One region of the Lichenicola cladoniae genome, then DNA from elsewhere that is predicted to be linked to it. Evidence: predicted binding sites of a transcription regulator. Region 1 holds the regulator's gene; the other holds the start of a gene.
What was found. Region 1 encodes LexA, which represses DNA repair genes until DNA is damaged. Its sites were predicted from a motif close to TGTTCTANNTANGTTC; they were not measured.

Region 1 (7,848 bases):
GTCGATCAGCACCCGCCCGTCGGCGAGACCGATCCGGCAGCCGTCGGTCCAGTCCGCCTTCAGGGGCGGCAAGGCGGTCCGCATCTGGGTATAGGGAAGCCAGAGGTTGCTGCTGCTCATGCCGGTTGATCGCACCGATGCAGGCACCAAGGCCAGGGCCGTCGCAGATCGGCCGAGTTGACCATGCGGCCGGCGATCCGGCAGGAGTGCGGCCTCATGTCATCTCTCGACCCCCTGTTCGACGAGGCGCTGCGCGATCTGGCTGACCGCGGGATGCGGCGCACCCTGCGTCCCGGCCGGAATGGCTCCGGCACGGTCACCCGTGACGAACGGATCCTGATCAACGCATCTGCGAACGACTATCTCGGTCTCGCCCACCACCCGTTACTGGCCGAGCGCTCTGCCGAATGGGGCAGCAAGTATGGTACTGGCGCGGGCGCATCCAGGCTGGTGACCGGAACGCTCCACCTGCACGAGCGGGTGGAGGCCCGCATGGCGGATTTCAAGCGGACCGAGGGTGCCCTGCTATTCGCATCGGGCTGGCAGGCCAATGCGGCCGTGCTGCCGGCGCTGCTGAAGCTGGCCGGGCCAGCACCGCTGGTGTTCGCCGACCGGCTCAACCACGCCAGCCTGCATCATGGCATCCAGGCGGCGGGTATCCGGCAAGTGCGTTTTCGCCACAACGATCTCGACCATCTCGAAGCACTCATCGCCGAACGGGCCGATCACCCCGGACGGCGTTTCATCGTCACGGAGAGCGTGTTCAGCATGGACGGGGATCGTGCCGACATCGGCCGGCTCCGTATGCTGGCGCGGCGGCACGACGCATTCCTCTACGTCGACGAGGCCCACGCGACCGGTGTGCTGGGTCCGGCTGGCGCCGGGCTGTCTGTCGAGGCCGGCGGCGCCGATCTGGTGATGGGCACGTTCAGCAAGGCGTTCGGCAGTTTCGGCGCTTACGTGGCCGGCTCACGGAGCCTTTGCGACTACCTGGTCAACGCGTGCTCGGGCTTCATCCACACCACGGCGCTGCCGCCTCCGGTGCTCGGCGCGATCGATGCGGCGCTCGACCTAGTCCCCGGCATGGACCACGCGCGTCGCCATCTGCAGGTCTCTGCCGGGCGGGTGCGTGCGGTGCTGGCGCAGCTCGGCGTCGATACGGCCGGATCGACCACCCAGATCGTACCGGTGCTGGTCGGCGATGCGTCCGCGTCGCTCGAGCTGGCGGCGGCCCTGGAGCGGCACGGCGTGCTCGGCATCGCGATCCGGCCACCGACGGTGCCGCCCAACACCAGCCGCATACGGCTCGCCCTGAGTGCCGTGCATGACGAGGCGGCGATCGACCGGATCATCGCGGCGCTAACCGACACATTCGCCGTGACCGGTCGGGCCGGATGAGCGAGACGCCGTTCTTCCTGTTCGCCCATGGCTGGGGTTCGAGCGCGTCCATCTGGGGTCCGATGCGGGCGGCGCTACCGGAAGCACAAACCGCAGTCATCGAGCGCGGATATTTCGGTGCCACGCCATCCTGGCCGACCGTGCCGACCGGCTATATTGGGGTCGGCCACTCGGCGGGCACGCTCGACCTCTTAGGCGACCGTCCGGCGGGCTGTATCGGGTTGATTGCCATCAACGGCTTCAGCCGGTTCAGCCAGGCACCGGACTTCGCGTCCGGGGTGCCGATGCGCGTGCTCGATCGGATGCTGCTGCGGCTTGCGGCGGATCCGGTCGGGACCGTCACCGCCTTCCGGGTCCGGTGCGGAACCGACGGCGGGTTTTCCGGCGCACCGAGGCCGGATCGTCTGGAGCAGGGCCTCCATGCATTGCGGGATCGTGACGCACGCGCGGCGGCGGCGGACCTTAAGCTATTGGCTCTGGCCGGGCGCCTCGATCCGATCGTCTCACCCACGATGACGGTTGCCAGCTTCGACCGGAGCACGATCCTTTGGAACGAAGCCGCCGGTCATCTTCTGCCACTCACCCATCCGGACTGGTGCGCCGGACAGCTGATGAAATTCGCGCGGGCATGAATCGGAGCCGCATGATCGGCCGCAGCTTCGGGCGTGCGGCGACGACCTACGAGTCGAACGCCACGCTCCAGCGACTGGTCGCCGGACGGCTGGCGTTGCGCATCGCCGGGGAGCTTGCTCGCACCCGGTCGATGGGTCCCCTGCGGGTCCTCGAAATCGGCTGTGGCACCGGCCTGCTGACACAGGCGCTGCGCAGACTTCTGCCCGACTCCCTGATCGTCGCCACCGATCTGGCCCCAGCGATGCTTCAGGCCTGTAGTAATGGGATGGGCGATGATCCCCGGCTGCTGATGCTGGCGATGGACGGGGCATTTCCGGCAGTGGCCGGGGGCTTCGACCTGATCTGCTCGAGCCTGGCGCTCCAGTGGTTCGCCGATCCGGCCGGCGCGATCCTGCAGCTGACGCGACTGCTTGCACCGGGTGGACATCTGCATCTCTCGACCCTGGTCGCCGGCAGCCTGTCGGAATGGCGCGATGCGCATCGCAGCGAGGGGCTGGTGGATAGCGGTCCCGAGTATCCCCAGGCGGACCGGCTGCTTCGGGCGTGCGGCGGTCGATGGAATACGGAAACCGTTGCGATCGGCCATCCCACCGGGCTCGCATTCGTTCGCGCCCTGCGCGGCATCGGGGCGCACCAGCCATCCGCCGGGAGTCGGCCGCTCGGGCCAGGCTCGATGCGGCGCGTGCTGCGCCGTTTCGAGGCCGACCACGCGAGCACCGCCTCCTATTGGGTCGCCTACGGCACCATCCTGCAAGCCCCTCGGCGCGGCGTATTCGTGACCGGGACCGACACCGGAGTAGGCAAGACGCTGGTGGCGGCCTGCCTGGTTAAAGCCTGGGACGCCGACTACTGGAAACCGATGCAGACCGGGCTCGACGAGGAACCCGGCGATAGCGAAACGGTGGCTAGGCTGACCGGGATCGATCAGGCGCGTCTGCATCCGCCCGCACTGGCGCTTGGCGCCGCCCTGTCGCCCGAGGACGCGGCTGCCGTCGCGCACGTGGTGTTCGACCCGACCCGGCTCGACCTGCCGGAACAAGCCGGGACGAGGCCGCTGGTGGTCGAAGGGGCAGGGGGAGTGATGGTGCCGGTCGGGGGCGGGCTCTTGATGATCGACCTGATTGCTCTGTTCGGCCTTCCGGTGGTGCTGGTCGCCCGGAGCACGCTTGGGACGATCAACCACACGCTGCTGAGCATCGCGGCGCTTCGGCACCGGGGCATCGCCATCGCCGGCGTCGTTCTCAACGGTCCGGTTTCACCCGGCAACCGCAGCGCCCTCGAACGCCATGGCGGGATCAGGATCCTCGCCGAGATCCCGCTACAGGATCACCTGGACGCGGAGGCGATTGGCCGCCTGTCCAGGCTCATGCCGGCAGCCGGATTTAATAGCGCCGCAGAAGCCCGACCAACCGGCCCTGAACCCGGACGCGGTCGGACGGAATGATACGGGTCTCGTACCGGGCATTCGCCGGCTCCAGCGCCACCGCATTGCCGCGCTGGCGGAGCCGCTTCAATGTCACCTCAGCGTCGTCGATCAAGGCCACGACGATCTGGCCGTTATCGGCGCTGTCGGACCGGCGGATGATGACGGTGTCGCCGTCCAGAATGCCTGCTTCGATCATCGAGTCACCGGCAACTTCGAGGGCGTAGTGCTCGCCGCTGCCGATCAACGCCAGCGGCACTTCGACATGCATCCCGGTATCACGGAGGGCCTCGATCGGCAGTCCGGCCGCGATCCGTCCATAGAGTGGAAGCTGGACTGCACCCACTCCTGGCGCCGCTCGCACTCCGGGAAGCCTCTGGCTGAAATCGCCCTTGATGACGTTGGGCGCAAAGCCCGGCTGCTCCTCGAGCGGAGCCGGCACCGCACCGCCAGCGTCAAGCGCAAGTCCAGTCAGGTCCTGCTCCGGCAGGAACACCGTGATCCCGTCCCGGCCGCCTGTTTCGGGCAGGCGAAGCACTTCCAGTGCGCGGGCCCGATGGTGCCGCCGGCTCAGGAAACCGCGCTCCTCGAGCGCCGAAATCAGCCGGTGGATTCCGGATTTGGATTTCAGGTTGAGCGCGTCCTTCATCTCGTCGAAGCTCGGCGAGAACCCGGTCTCCTTGAGGTGCCGGTCGATGAAGCCGAGCAACTCGTGCTGCTTGCGCGTGAGCATCGTGGTGTCTCCGTCCGCCATGCATGCCCCGTCCCGCACCAGTTCGCGAGCGCATAGAACAAAGCGGCAACTCCAACCGTTCTAGGTTGGTTCTTCCACACAGGTCAAGTGTGTTAGGTCAATGCATTAGATGCCAAGTCGGTCGAGCCGCAGGATCTCGACGTCAGTTCCGGCAGCCGCAGCCGGTGCATGTGGTGCGCGCAGGATCAGCGCCTCGCAATCGGCCAGCCGGCGGAGCATGCCGGAGTCCTGGCGAGAAAACGGTGTCACGACGAACGCGCCGTTGGCGGCCCTGGTCAGCGACGCCCGCAGATGGTCCGCCCGTTGATCGTTCGCCTCGAGCGGCGTGGCCAGGCTGGCATGCTCGCGTTCCAGGCCGCCGGCCGGATCGAAGACGGTCTCACCCGACAGCGCCTGCAGGGCCGGGATCAGGAACAGCAGGCTGCACACAAGCGCCGATACCGGGTTCCCGGGCAGTCCCAGCACCGGGATCCGTGTATCTCCCGCCCCGATATGACCATGCATCAACGGCTTGCCGGGCCGCATCGCGATCTTCCAGAAATCGACCTGGAGCCCACGCGTGGCGAGCGCGGTCTGCACCAGGTCGTAATCGCCGACGCTGGCGCCCCCGATCGTCACCAGCATGTCCATGCCGGCCAGCCCATCGGTCGCGCGGGCTATCGCGTCGGCATCATCCCTGACCAGCGGCAGCAGCACCGGATCGCCGCCCGCAGCACGGACCAGGGCCGCCAGCATCGGCGTGTTCGAGTTGGTGACACCGCCGGGGGGGATCGGCTCGCCGGGCAGCGCCAGCTCGTCGCCGGTAGCCAGCAGTGCGATTCGCGGCCGCCGATGCACCGTGGCCCAGGCATGGTTTCCGGCGGCGGCAACGCCGACATCTCGGGCACCGAGGCGCCGCCCGGCGGGAACCAGCACGTCGCCAACCAAAAAATCCTGTCCCTGGCGGCGAATGTGACGCGCCGGCGTCACCGCCTCCCGGACCTCGACCTGCTGCTCCCGGCGCTCGGCATTCTCCTGGATCAGCACGCAATCCGCACCGTCTGGCATGACGCTGCCGGTAAACAGCCTGACGCACTCGCCAGGGCCGACGGTTCCCGCAAACGGATGTCCTGCCGGGGCCTCGCCAGTCAGGCTCAGGAACGAGCCCGGGACGGTATCGGCACTACGGACCGCATAACCATCCATCGCCGAAATGTCGTTCGGCGGGTTGTTGAGCCGAGCCAGTAACGGAGCCGCGGCGACCCGTCCCCAGGCGTCCAGGATCGAAACGATCTCGGCCGGCAAAGGGCGCAAATCTTCGAGGATCCGGCGTCTTGCCTCGTCGACACTCAACATCGCGCTCGAATCCTTCCGGGAAAGCTGCCGGTCGAAGCCTTATCCGCCCCCTTCTACTGTGTCTTCTCACAGGCAGGGTAGCTGCCCGCCCGACCTTAGGGCTTGACCTGGGCCGCCTTGATGAGCATTTTCCGGCCCCTTGAACCACTGCTGCGACCAGTGACCCTGACGGCTCCGTTTCCGGAGTCTGGATCGGGCGCGGCCGCGACGGCGGCAGGCAGAGGCTGAGGATCCCATGGCGAAGTCGAACACCATCCAGATCAAGCTCGTGTCGAGCGCGGACACTGGCTATTTCTACGTGACCAAGAAGAACGCGCGTGCCCAGACCGGCAAGCTCGAGCTCAAGAAGTATGACCCGGTTGCGCGCAAGCATGTCGCATTCCGCGAAGCTAAAATTAAGTAGCTTCGCGACTCGCGTCCACGACGCGTCAGCTTCGAGCCTTGTAAGCGCGGCCGGTTATCCGGCCGCGCTTGTCGTATGAAGCTCGTATGGTGGGCTAGTAGAGCTTGTTGGAGCCGTAGGGAACGACAATGTCGTTCGGCTCCGCCAGATTGAGCATCGCGCGCGCGCGCTCATCCAGCGTATCCGCGTCCAGGCCCTTGTCGCGCAGGCCGGATACCCGCTGGGTCCACGCTGCCCGCTCGTATTGCGCAGCTGCCTGCGACTCGTTCGCCTGCTGCAGCAACTGGAGCTGGGCGCGATAGGTGCGCAGGCCATGGTCGCCCTGGGTGGCGTTCCATCCGAAATACCCGACCAGGGACAGGAACAGCAGCGGCGGCAGCGTCGCCCTGACCTTGCGCTTCACAGCACGTCCGAAGCTCATCAGGTCTTTCTCCAGGCACACCAGCCCCGACGATGGGCGCATTGGCGGCAAGCGGTGCTATCAGTTCAGTAGCCTATGTCGCCACGGCCGGGTGGTCGATTGCAAGAGGTCTATGACGGGAAGGGCGGATTTCTCCGTTTTCCGGTCCAACGTCGGAGCGCCGCAGCATGCCCACCTACCTCCTGGTCGATCCGGCCCACTACGAGGTGTCCTACGCGATCAACCCCTGGATGAAGCCCGGCACCTGGTCCGAGCATCCGGAACGTCACCTGGCCGAGGCACGGACTGCATTCAGTTCTCTCAAGCGGGCCCTCCGCGAGGCGGGCGGCGACATCGAGACGGCGCCGGGCGTTCCCGGCCTGCCCGACATGGTGTTTCCGGCCAACGGCGGCATCGTGTTCGATCGCAAGGCGCTGGTAGCCTCGTTTCGCCATCCGCAACGCCAGGGCGAGGAGGCGGCGTTCAGGGCGGTGTTCCAGGGAATGCGCGATCGTGGGTTGTTGGACGAGGTGATCGACCTGCCGCAGGGCATGTTCCAGGAAGGGGCCGGCGACTGCATCTGGGACCGGACCCGCTCGCTGGCCTGGACCGGCTTCGGCCCACGTTCGGCGGCCGGGGCACCGGACCATATCGCCCGTGTGTTCGACATCGATATCGTCCGGCTCGAACTGGCGACCGAGCAGTTCTATCACCTCGATACCTGCTTCTGCGTGCTACCGCATGGCGAGGTGTTCTTCTATCCGCCCGCGTTCACCAGGGAGGGCGTGAGCCTGATCCGCGATGTCGTCTCGGCCGACCGGCTGATGGAGGCATCGGCCGAGGATGCGGCCCGCTTCTGCGTCAATGCGGTGGCCGTCGACCGTACCATCGTCATGGCCGAACCGACCCAGCGCTTGAAGGACCGGTTTGCCGAACGCGGCTACATGGTGAAGGAGGTCGGGCTGGCTCCGTTCATCCTGTCCGGCGGCGGCGCCTACTGCATGACGCTGCGCATGGATCTCGTCACCCGCGGCACCGACCACGATACCGATACCGTCTGACCGAATGCCGGTCCGGCGGCTGGATGCCGCCGGACCGGTTGTTCGTCAGCCGCGCAGGATGGTCCGGCCCGCATAGCGCGCCGCACTGTCCAGCTCGGCTTCGATGCGGATGAGCTGGTTGTACTTCGCGGTGCGGTCCGAACGGGACAGCGAGCCGGTCTTGATCTGGCCGCAGTTGGTGGCGACGGCGAGGTCGGCGATGGTGCTGTCCTCGGTCTCGCCGGACCGGTGGCTCATGACAGCAGTGTAGCCGGCACGGTGCGCCAGTTCGACCGCTTCCAGCGTCTCGGACAGCGTGCCGATCTGGTTGACCTTCACCAGGATCGAGTTCGCGGTCTTGGCGGCGATGCCGCGACGCAGTCGCTCCGGGTTGGTCACGAACAGATCGTCACCGACCAGTTGCACCTTGGCGCCGAGCACGCTGGTGAGATGCGCCCAGCC
Region 2 (7,848 bases), on a different replicon from region 1:
CTGTTGCGCAATAGACTCAGGACCGGATCCGCTGTCGCGTTGGTCCACTCCAGCCAGAGCTTCTGCTTCCATTCCCGACCATGCTGATCCGCGTAGGCCTGGAGATACTCCACCTGGGCGAGCAGAAGTGGGGCGTGCTCGTCATCCTCAGCGGGGCGGCGCATCAGTGACGCTCCAGCGCACTGAGCCACCACTGGGCCTGGCGGTCAGCGGTTTCGGCCTCCCGGCGAAGCGAAGCGCTCTGGCTGGGCGTCAGGTAGCTGGCCGTGGCATGGTCCCGCAGCACCTCCGCCTCGGTGCGCCAGCGGCGGGCACTCGCCATGCAGCTTTCGTCGGCGGCTCGAGAAAGAGAAACCTCCACGTCACGTCTCCTTCGAGTAGCTGGTGGGCACAAGCTGAGTGGGAGGCTGACAAGCAGCCGTTATCGCACTCGCGCGATCGCGCAAACCGTTCATGATCGATCTCCGGATGGGGTTTATTGGAGGGTTGGATGGCGCTGGCCGAGCGGCGGTAAACGCCTCTTTTCCGCGCGCCCGAATGTTTCGTCGCAAACAGGGAGCGGAAAGTGCCCGTCAGCTATTCGAGCGCGCCGCCTGCGCATCGACGAGTGCTGCGTCGCAGACGTCATGGAAGCACACCGCCAGCGCGACACTGATTCCCTTGAGCACGAGGATCGACGGGTTCGGCGACTTCCCCTTCTCACGCTGCCAGATCAGTGTTCGGTCGACGCCGGCGAGGACGCCAACTTCGGACAGACTGAGTTTGAGCCGCGTTCGCTCAGGGAAAAGCAACGCAGCGAGGCCGTTGGACGCAGGCATGCTTTTCTCCACCTGACGACTTGCATTGGTTGCCGGACAGACTTCGGGATGGGCGTCGGCCTGTACAATTCCAGCGACCAGATGATTCGGCCGCTGGAACAAAGCCGAGCCGGGTCTAGAAAGGGATTTCGTCGTCCAGGTCACCGGCGGCCGGCTCCCACCCGCCGCTTGTCGCAGACCGTGCAGCGCCCGTGTCTTGCTGCCCGCGTGGCGAATTCTGGTCGCCGTCACGATTGCCGCTATCAAGAAGGGTCAATTCCCCGCGGAACCGGTCGATGACGATCTCGGTGGTGTACTTGTCCTGTCCGGACTGATCGGTCCACTTACGGGTCTGCAACGAACCCTCGATGTAGACCTTGCGACCTTTCGTCAGGAACCGCTCGGCAACGTCGGCTATACGGTCGTTGAAAATTACGATGCGATGCCACTCGGTCTTTTCCTTCCGCTCGCCTGAGGCCTTGTCGTTCCAGCTCTCGCTCGTCGCCAGTGTGAAGGTCACGATCTTGCTGCCGTTCTGGGCATTGCGGACTTCCGGATCCTTGCCGAGGTTGCCAACCAGGATCACCTTGTTTACTGAACCAACCATCGTCTTTATCCATTCATGTTTTATCCCAAATTGCTTCGGCCGTTGCCGTCGCGTCCCTCGGGTGTGGTCGACCGGAGCCCGGCATGGAGGGAGCGGAAACATCTGAGAACGACAGTGGTGCGGAAGCTGCCTGCAGCTTCACGGTGTCGTTCGAACCGCAGGCGCGTGGCCGTAGGCTAGGCGGGTGTTGAAGCGAGCGGTGCCGGGCTCAGACCACGCCAACCCGAGGGATGCGACGGCAACGGCCAGCGCAGTCGTCCCCCTCTCCAACGGTCATTCCCATTTCATGATTCACATTTTCTCGTTTCGCATCCATTATCGTCGGCATGGCTGTACACGCCGATCGTCGAGTACTAGGGTTCAGCCACGAACAGGGGACCCGCATCATGGTGGTGATCAGGACGAACGGGGACAGGCTGGAGCTAGTGGCTCCGTTCCATCCGGATCTTTCGATGCACGCCAAGAGGCTCGATGGACGGTGGCGCGGCCAGGAAATCGGCTGGGTGTTCGAACCAGGGCGGGGGGACGCGCTGCGCGCGCTCTGCCTGCGCATATGGGGCGTTGACGGCACGCCAGACGCCGTTACTGACTGTGTGGAACTCCGGATAGAGGCCGACTACACCGACATCCGGTCGGCGGTCTGGATAGCCCATGACGCTCCGGTCTATCTCGTTGGGCGCGAGATCGCCGCCAGTCTCAGGAACGGACGCGCGGCCCGGCCGGGTCGGGGCGTGAAGTTCCTGAGTGGCAAGCCAGGCTGCAAGACCGAACTGCACCATAAGGTCACATCGATCCCGCACGGGTCGGTGTTCCTGCTCAAGGACACGCCGCGCATGGCCGTCGAGCATTTCGAACGCGCGCTCCATGGCCATGGCCGCTGTCAGGTGCTTTCCGCTGCCTGAGATACGGCTACGGCCTCAGAACAGGCCAAGCTGCACGGCTGGGCCGCGAGGGATGATACCGGGCGGGGTCGCTTCAGTCGGCGGTAGTGCGGCCACCTTTGGCTCGTACTGGGCCTTGAGACGGCGGAGCAGTTCGCGCTCCGCTCCAGTAACTTCCGCAGCACGAGCCTGACGGTAGGCTTCGATCACCCTGGCCTCCTGCACCCGCTTGCGGATCGCCAATTCGACATCGCAGTAGGTCCAGGCGGGATCGCCGTAGCCGCCGCCGCGCAGCGTGTCGTTGAGGAATTCGATGCAGCGTTCCGTGCTGGTAAAGAAGTAGTCCCAGAACCCGTGCTTGTCGTAGTGCGCAATGTGCGAGAAGCACATCGACAGCCGCCGATAGAAGGCCTGGCTGAACGAGGCCTCGGGGAAGCCCCTGGCGATGAAGCGCAACAGGTGGTTGGCGAACTTCGCCTTGTCAGCGCTGCTGTCGAACTTCGTGGCGGTGAACCGCCCATCCTCGAACAGCGGCAATTGCAGTTTCGGGAAGACAATGCTGGCGATCGGAAGCGTCGCGGGCATGGCGGTGGTCCTTTCGCAGGGAATTGTTACGCGTAGCGCGGGCCGACGTCGGGAAAGGCACGCGGCAGGGTCGGCGCGTGCATGACGTGTAGCTCGTACAGCCCCTTGCTGGTCGAGGCATGCAGGGGCGGGCGGCCTGCGTTCAGCAGCGGCAGGTTGGCTTCCATGTCCGCCAGGACGGTGGACGCCTCGTCGTCGCTGAAAAAAGCGCTGGGCGGGTGACCGAGAAGGCGATACAGCGCCGGATCGGTCTCGAGGCCGCCGGAAGGATACCAGTGGCCGCCTTCTTCCGGGCCGCCGTAGTCCAGGACGACGAGGTAGAGCCCGATCCAGTACAACGCCTGGTCGGGGATCTGATCGTGCAACGCCGGAATGCACAGCTGGTCCAAATCGTTCGTGCTCATGATTCTGCTTTCGCTGGTGTGGAACGCCGTCCGCACGACGTGCGAGACGGCGTTGATCCGGTGTTTCTGGAAGGCGTCAGGCTGCCAGCCGTTCGTCGGCTACGGGCTCCTGGGTTTCTTCCGCCGCGGCGCGATAGTCGGGATGGAAAGCCAGACAGAAGTCGGCGATGCGCTGCGCCGCTGCGGCGGCGCGAAATATCTCGCGCTTGTCGTCGCGAAGTTTCTTTAACCAGCTATGCAGGTAGCTGGCATGGTTTGGAATATCGCTCGGCAGGCCTATCGTATTGCCCATAAAGCAGCTTGCCAGCTCGGCGCGGAGTTCTTCCTCCGCATAGCGCGCGATACCAAACGTTCTAGTCAGGTCTCGGTCAAGCCGTGATTCCGCACCTGACCAATGCGCCAATTCATGAAGAGCGACGGCTCCGAACAATTCGGGTGACGAAAAGCATTCATGCGGCGGCATCTGGATGTGGTCGCTGGACGGATTGTAGAACGCCTGCGATCCGCCGATGCGGATCACCGCACCGCTGTTGCGCAGGATGGTGTCGACCGCCTCGGGGCGACGCCAGCTGACCTCGTGCGGTCCGGAAGCGGGAACTTCGGAAATGCCGTCCATCTGGCTGGCATGGAATACTGTCGAGGCGCGCAGCATCGGGATGAATCGCTGCGTCCCGTCACCGGTCAGCTCGGGCGCGCCTTCGGCGTCCTTGCGCTCCAGTTTTTTGAAGAAGAACACTGTGGTGCCGCGCTCTCCCTTGCGCACCTGCCAGCCGCGTTCTGCAGCCTGCTTGTATGAGCACCACCTGTTGTCGCCGGTCGACCACGCGAAGGGCGACAGCGCCAGCATCAGCACGTTGATGCCGCGATAGAACCTGCCGGTCGTGGCGTTGGACGGCATGGTGTTTTGACCGGCCAAGGCCGGATCCCAGGGGCGGCGCCACGGCACCACGCCGGCCTCGAGGGCCGCGATGATGCGGTCAGTCACCTCCTGGTAGTTGTCGCGGGGAGCGGTCTGGTCTGGGCGTGAACGGCGGGTGCTGGCCATGGTGCTCGTCCTTTTTCTGGCTCTCGAACACCTCTCCACGGGTCGCGGCCGGGCGGGCGGGACAAGGGCGCGCGGCACGCGCGGGCCGTCAGGCCTTTACCCTTGTGGCGTCCGGCCGGTTGCGGCATCGCCCTTTCCCCATCAATTCTTTCCAGACCACCTCAGTCTTTTTCAATCGTCTCTTCCTCTCAGATCCCGTCGTTGGGCTGGCGGACGCTCAGGGCCATGGCGATCGGCTGCACCCAGATCGGCTCGGCCGACAGCAGATAAGGTCTCACCACTCCAGGCCATCAGCAGGGTGCGTCCCATGGTTTCGGCGATCGCCTGCGCCGCGGCAGGCGGGACGGCGTTGCCGATGCGCTCGCGCCAATCCGCGTCCGACATGCCATCCAGCTGCATCTGTTTCTCCGGGTCGTAGAGGGATTGTAGTGCGCAAAGCTCGGCGGTGGTGGGGGCCGGTGCCAGCACTGGTCCAGGCTGCGAATCACCGCGACCAGGCGGTCCGTTGCGGCCGGCAGGGTCGGCCTGGGGTCAGCGACACTCCACCGCCCGGTATCGTAGCCGGCCGCGCTGCTGACGGCGCCTGTGCTGGCGCGCCAGTGCATGACGCCGTAGAGCCCGGCACCGTAGAAGTCGTCGCCTTTGCGGCGATCGAGGTTCTAACGTGGATCGGCAACGCATTAGCCGGTTCCGTGCGCTCCGTGACGGAACGGCCTGCCCCGTCCCATGGCACGATGCGGAACTCGTTGGAGTGCTTGGCCGGACCGCCATGGCGCGGGTCAGCAACCGCGTGCGGTCCGCCGCCAACGAACATCTTGCCGGTGACGCACGGTGCGGCATCCGTCCAGTGCCGGATGCCGAGCTGCACCGACCGTTCATGCCCATCGATGCGCGGATCCGCCACGCTGTGGGCCTCGTTGTCCGGCGTCGATCGGCCGGTGAGGGTCCCTGTCAGTTTTTCCCACGGCCGGACGCCGAGTATGCCAAGCTGCCGGTCACCGGCCGGCTCGAGCGCGAAATCGCGCAAAACGCCATCCTCGACGACCAGCTTGTTCAGCGACCGCCAGTCGCTGCCGGCTTCGACGAAGGCGAGGCGCACCCACGTCTGCCATTGGAGCATGGGAACCCGATGCATTGGGCCCGCTGCCGGATCACCCGGCAATGGCATGCGCCCCAGTACCTCGCCGACACCGCGCAGCGGCCGGGTGCGCGGCTCCCAGAGGAACGGCGGAACCTTGCCGGTGTGCCGGGCGACCAAAAGGTACCGCTTGCGCGATTGCGCGAGCCCACCCAACCGGCCGCAATCATGCGTGGTCTCGGCAACTGCATAACCATAGGCACGGAGCAGGCCGACGATCTGATCCAGCCGGTGGCGGCCACGGGTGGCGATGCGTGGCACGTTCTCGAACACGATCAGCTCGACCGGATCGTCGGCATACGCTTCCAACGCCAGCCAGATGCCGCGCAGTGCCAGGCGGTTGAGCGCCTGATATTTCGCCGTCTTGCTCTTGGTCTCAGACAGCAGACCGGAGAACCCCTTGCAGGGCGCCGACAGGAACAGGATGTGCGGGTGCTTGTGGCCGAACGCCCGATGGATGTCGGCCGCCGTCGTCTCGCGCCAGTCCGCCGGCGGCTCGCAGCCGTGGAACGCGCGGAACTGATCGCGGTCGAACAGGTCGAGCACCGTGCCGGGCACTCCGGCCAGCCGGCCGAAGTCGCGGATTGCTGCGGCGTCAACGTCGATGCCGCCGAGGCAGCGGAACTCGGCGGTCAGGCTCCTGACGCGCGCGCTGGTGTTGTTGAAGCCGCGCGCACCGCCGCCGAGCCCCGCGAAAAGGTGGGCATGGTTGATGACGTGATGAGTGCCGTCGTTCGTTTGCAGCATGTGAGGATCCCCCTGATCCCCTTCCCGCCGTCAGCTGGCGGTTGGCCGTGCAACGGCGACGCTCTGGCGTCGGGACCGGAGCCACGCGCAGGCCGGCTCGCCGGGCGAGCATGGCGAGGACCCACCCTTTGCATGGGCGGCAGGCAGATGGGACGCGGTCCTTGTTTGTCCCTCATTCGTTCATGGCAGAAATACTTTTCACCAAAGCCCGAATTATACCGTCACCTTCGGCAAAACGTTTCATGTGCATCGATAGAACCGGCCAGTATTCGGGAGGTCGGGATAGGCGGTTGGCAGCTTCCAGAGTCCCTCGTCGTCATGAAGGATCAGCATTCGCACGCTTATCGCCTGTCGGCGGCCGTCGCGGAGTGACCGCATGACCGCCAGATCCGATCGGCCGCTGATGAAGCAACTTTCCCATTGGCCGGTCCGCGGATCGCGCCACGCCGCCCCGAGCGTTCCGTTCAGGAACGCCTCGACCATCCACGGCACCCGACAGACCGGCGTGCCACCGAACCGGTCACGAAAGAAGCCTTGGTCCTGCAAGTAATAAATGCTGCCGATAGCGATGACGCCCACGCGCAGCGGGTTGGGCCCGCCTCGGCTACGAGACGCGTCATACTGCCGGATCATCAGGCCATCTCCTTCTGCCCGACGGTGCGAGCCCCGGCGTATCGATTACGGTTCAGCTCTTCCTCGATCTCACGGACGCGGTCGCCAAGGTCTGGCCGGCTGGCGATCAGCCAAGCCACAAAGCCTGGCAGATTGAGCTCGGGCAGTGGACCGATCACCCGGTCGAGGTCGATCGCGCGGAGCCGGTCGACACTGTCCGCTGCCGGCAGGATGGCCCACCTGTAGCGGGCTTCCAGGTCCCGCGCCTGCAGCCCCTCGCCCAGGATGGTCTGCAGGCGGCGGTCGACATCGGTTGTGGCGATCCAATCGCGTCGCCCACCGTCCTGCTCCACGCCGACGAACTTAGTGCTGCCGATGTGCGCCAGCAGCTCGCGGATCCCGGCCTCGAGGGCGGCGCAATGTGCCTGCTCCTCATGCAGCAAGCTTTGCAGGCGTTGTGTCGGGGTCATGCCGGCACCAGCCCGGTTGAGGGCTGAGCGACCGCCTGGCAGTGCGGGCATCCCGCCACGCGCCCACCTGGCAGGCAGCGCAGCAAATCGTCCTCATGGTGCTCGCCGCCATGGGAGTCGACAAAGACGAAGCCGCTTCGCCCGGTACGGGGATGCGGCTGTTCAACTGGCCGCGCATCCTCGAACCACTGCTCCGCCCAGCTGACGAAGTCGAAGCCGATGGACCCGTCGGCATCGACATGCAGGTTACCGAGCTGAGCGCAGGCAGGAATGATCTCAAGGGTGCCACGGAGCGCAGTCTTGTCCGGGGTCAGGATGTGCATGTCGGTGCCAGCCGGGTCGGCCGGGATGGTCTTGTGGTTGCTCATGAGCCTGCTCTTTCAGGAGAAGAGTTCGGGTTGCACGACCGGTCGGCCAACCTTGATGGTCGCGACCAGGCGCGTGTATTCGGGGGGATCGCCAAGGCAGGTCAGCCGGGCCTTTAGGCTCTGGCGGCGCAGCCGGACGACTGGATCTGGATCGAAGCCCTGTGGCCTCGGCCGCGCCGACCCGAACATCAAGG

Region 2: ssb (single-stranded DNA-binding protein) is a predicted target of LexA. The motif match lies at 1,500-1,515, and genes of this name have one in related genera.

Annotation. Positions count from the first base shown of each region.
Region 1 is NZ_CP053708.1:2,078,291-2,086,138, forward strand. Features, by position in the region: gene HN018_RS09610 (adenosylmethionine--8-amino-7-oxononanoate transaminase) at 1-120, opposite strand, end outside; gene HN018_RS09615 (aminotransferase class I/II-fold pyridoxal phosphate-dependent enzyme) at 217-1,398, shown strand; gene HN018_RS09620 (alpha/beta hydrolase) at 1,395-2,030, shown strand; gene bioD (dethiobiotin synthase) at 2,042-3,475, shown strand; gene lexA (transcriptional repressor LexA) at 3,414-4,187, opposite strand; gene HN018_RS09635 (molybdopterin molybdotransferase MoeA) at 4,314-5,543, opposite strand; gene rpmG (50S ribosomal protein L33) at 5,779-5,946, shown strand; gene HN018_RS09645 (FtsB family cell division protein) at 6,041-6,367, opposite strand; gene HN018_RS09650 (dimethylarginine dimethylaminohydrolase family protein) at 6,535-7,407, shown strand; gene eno (phosphopyruvate hydratase) at 7,453-7,848, opposite strand, start outside.
Region 2 is NZ_CP053710.1:21,167-29,014, reverse strand. Features, by position in the region: gene HN018_RS24245 (hypothetical protein) at 1-164, opposite strand, end outside; gene HN018_RS24240 (hypothetical protein) at 164-361, opposite strand; gene HN018_RS24235 (helix-turn-helix domain-containing protein) at 573-962, opposite strand; gene ssb (single-stranded DNA-binding protein) at 934-1,404, opposite strand; gene HN018_RS24225 (hypothetical protein) at 1,857-2,306, shown strand; gene HN018_RS24220 (hypothetical protein) at 2,322-2,870, opposite strand; gene HN018_RS24215 (hypothetical protein) at 2,897-3,274, opposite strand; gene HN018_RS24210 (ArdC family protein) at 3,351-4,223, opposite strand; partial or broken gene HN018_RS24205 (DNA cytosine methyltransferase) at 4,508-6,204, opposite strand; gene HN018_RS24200 (hypothetical protein) at 6,445-6,837, opposite strand; gene HN018_RS24195 (hypothetical protein) at 6,837-7,286, opposite strand; gene HN018_RS24190 (hypothetical protein) at 7,283-7,654, opposite strand.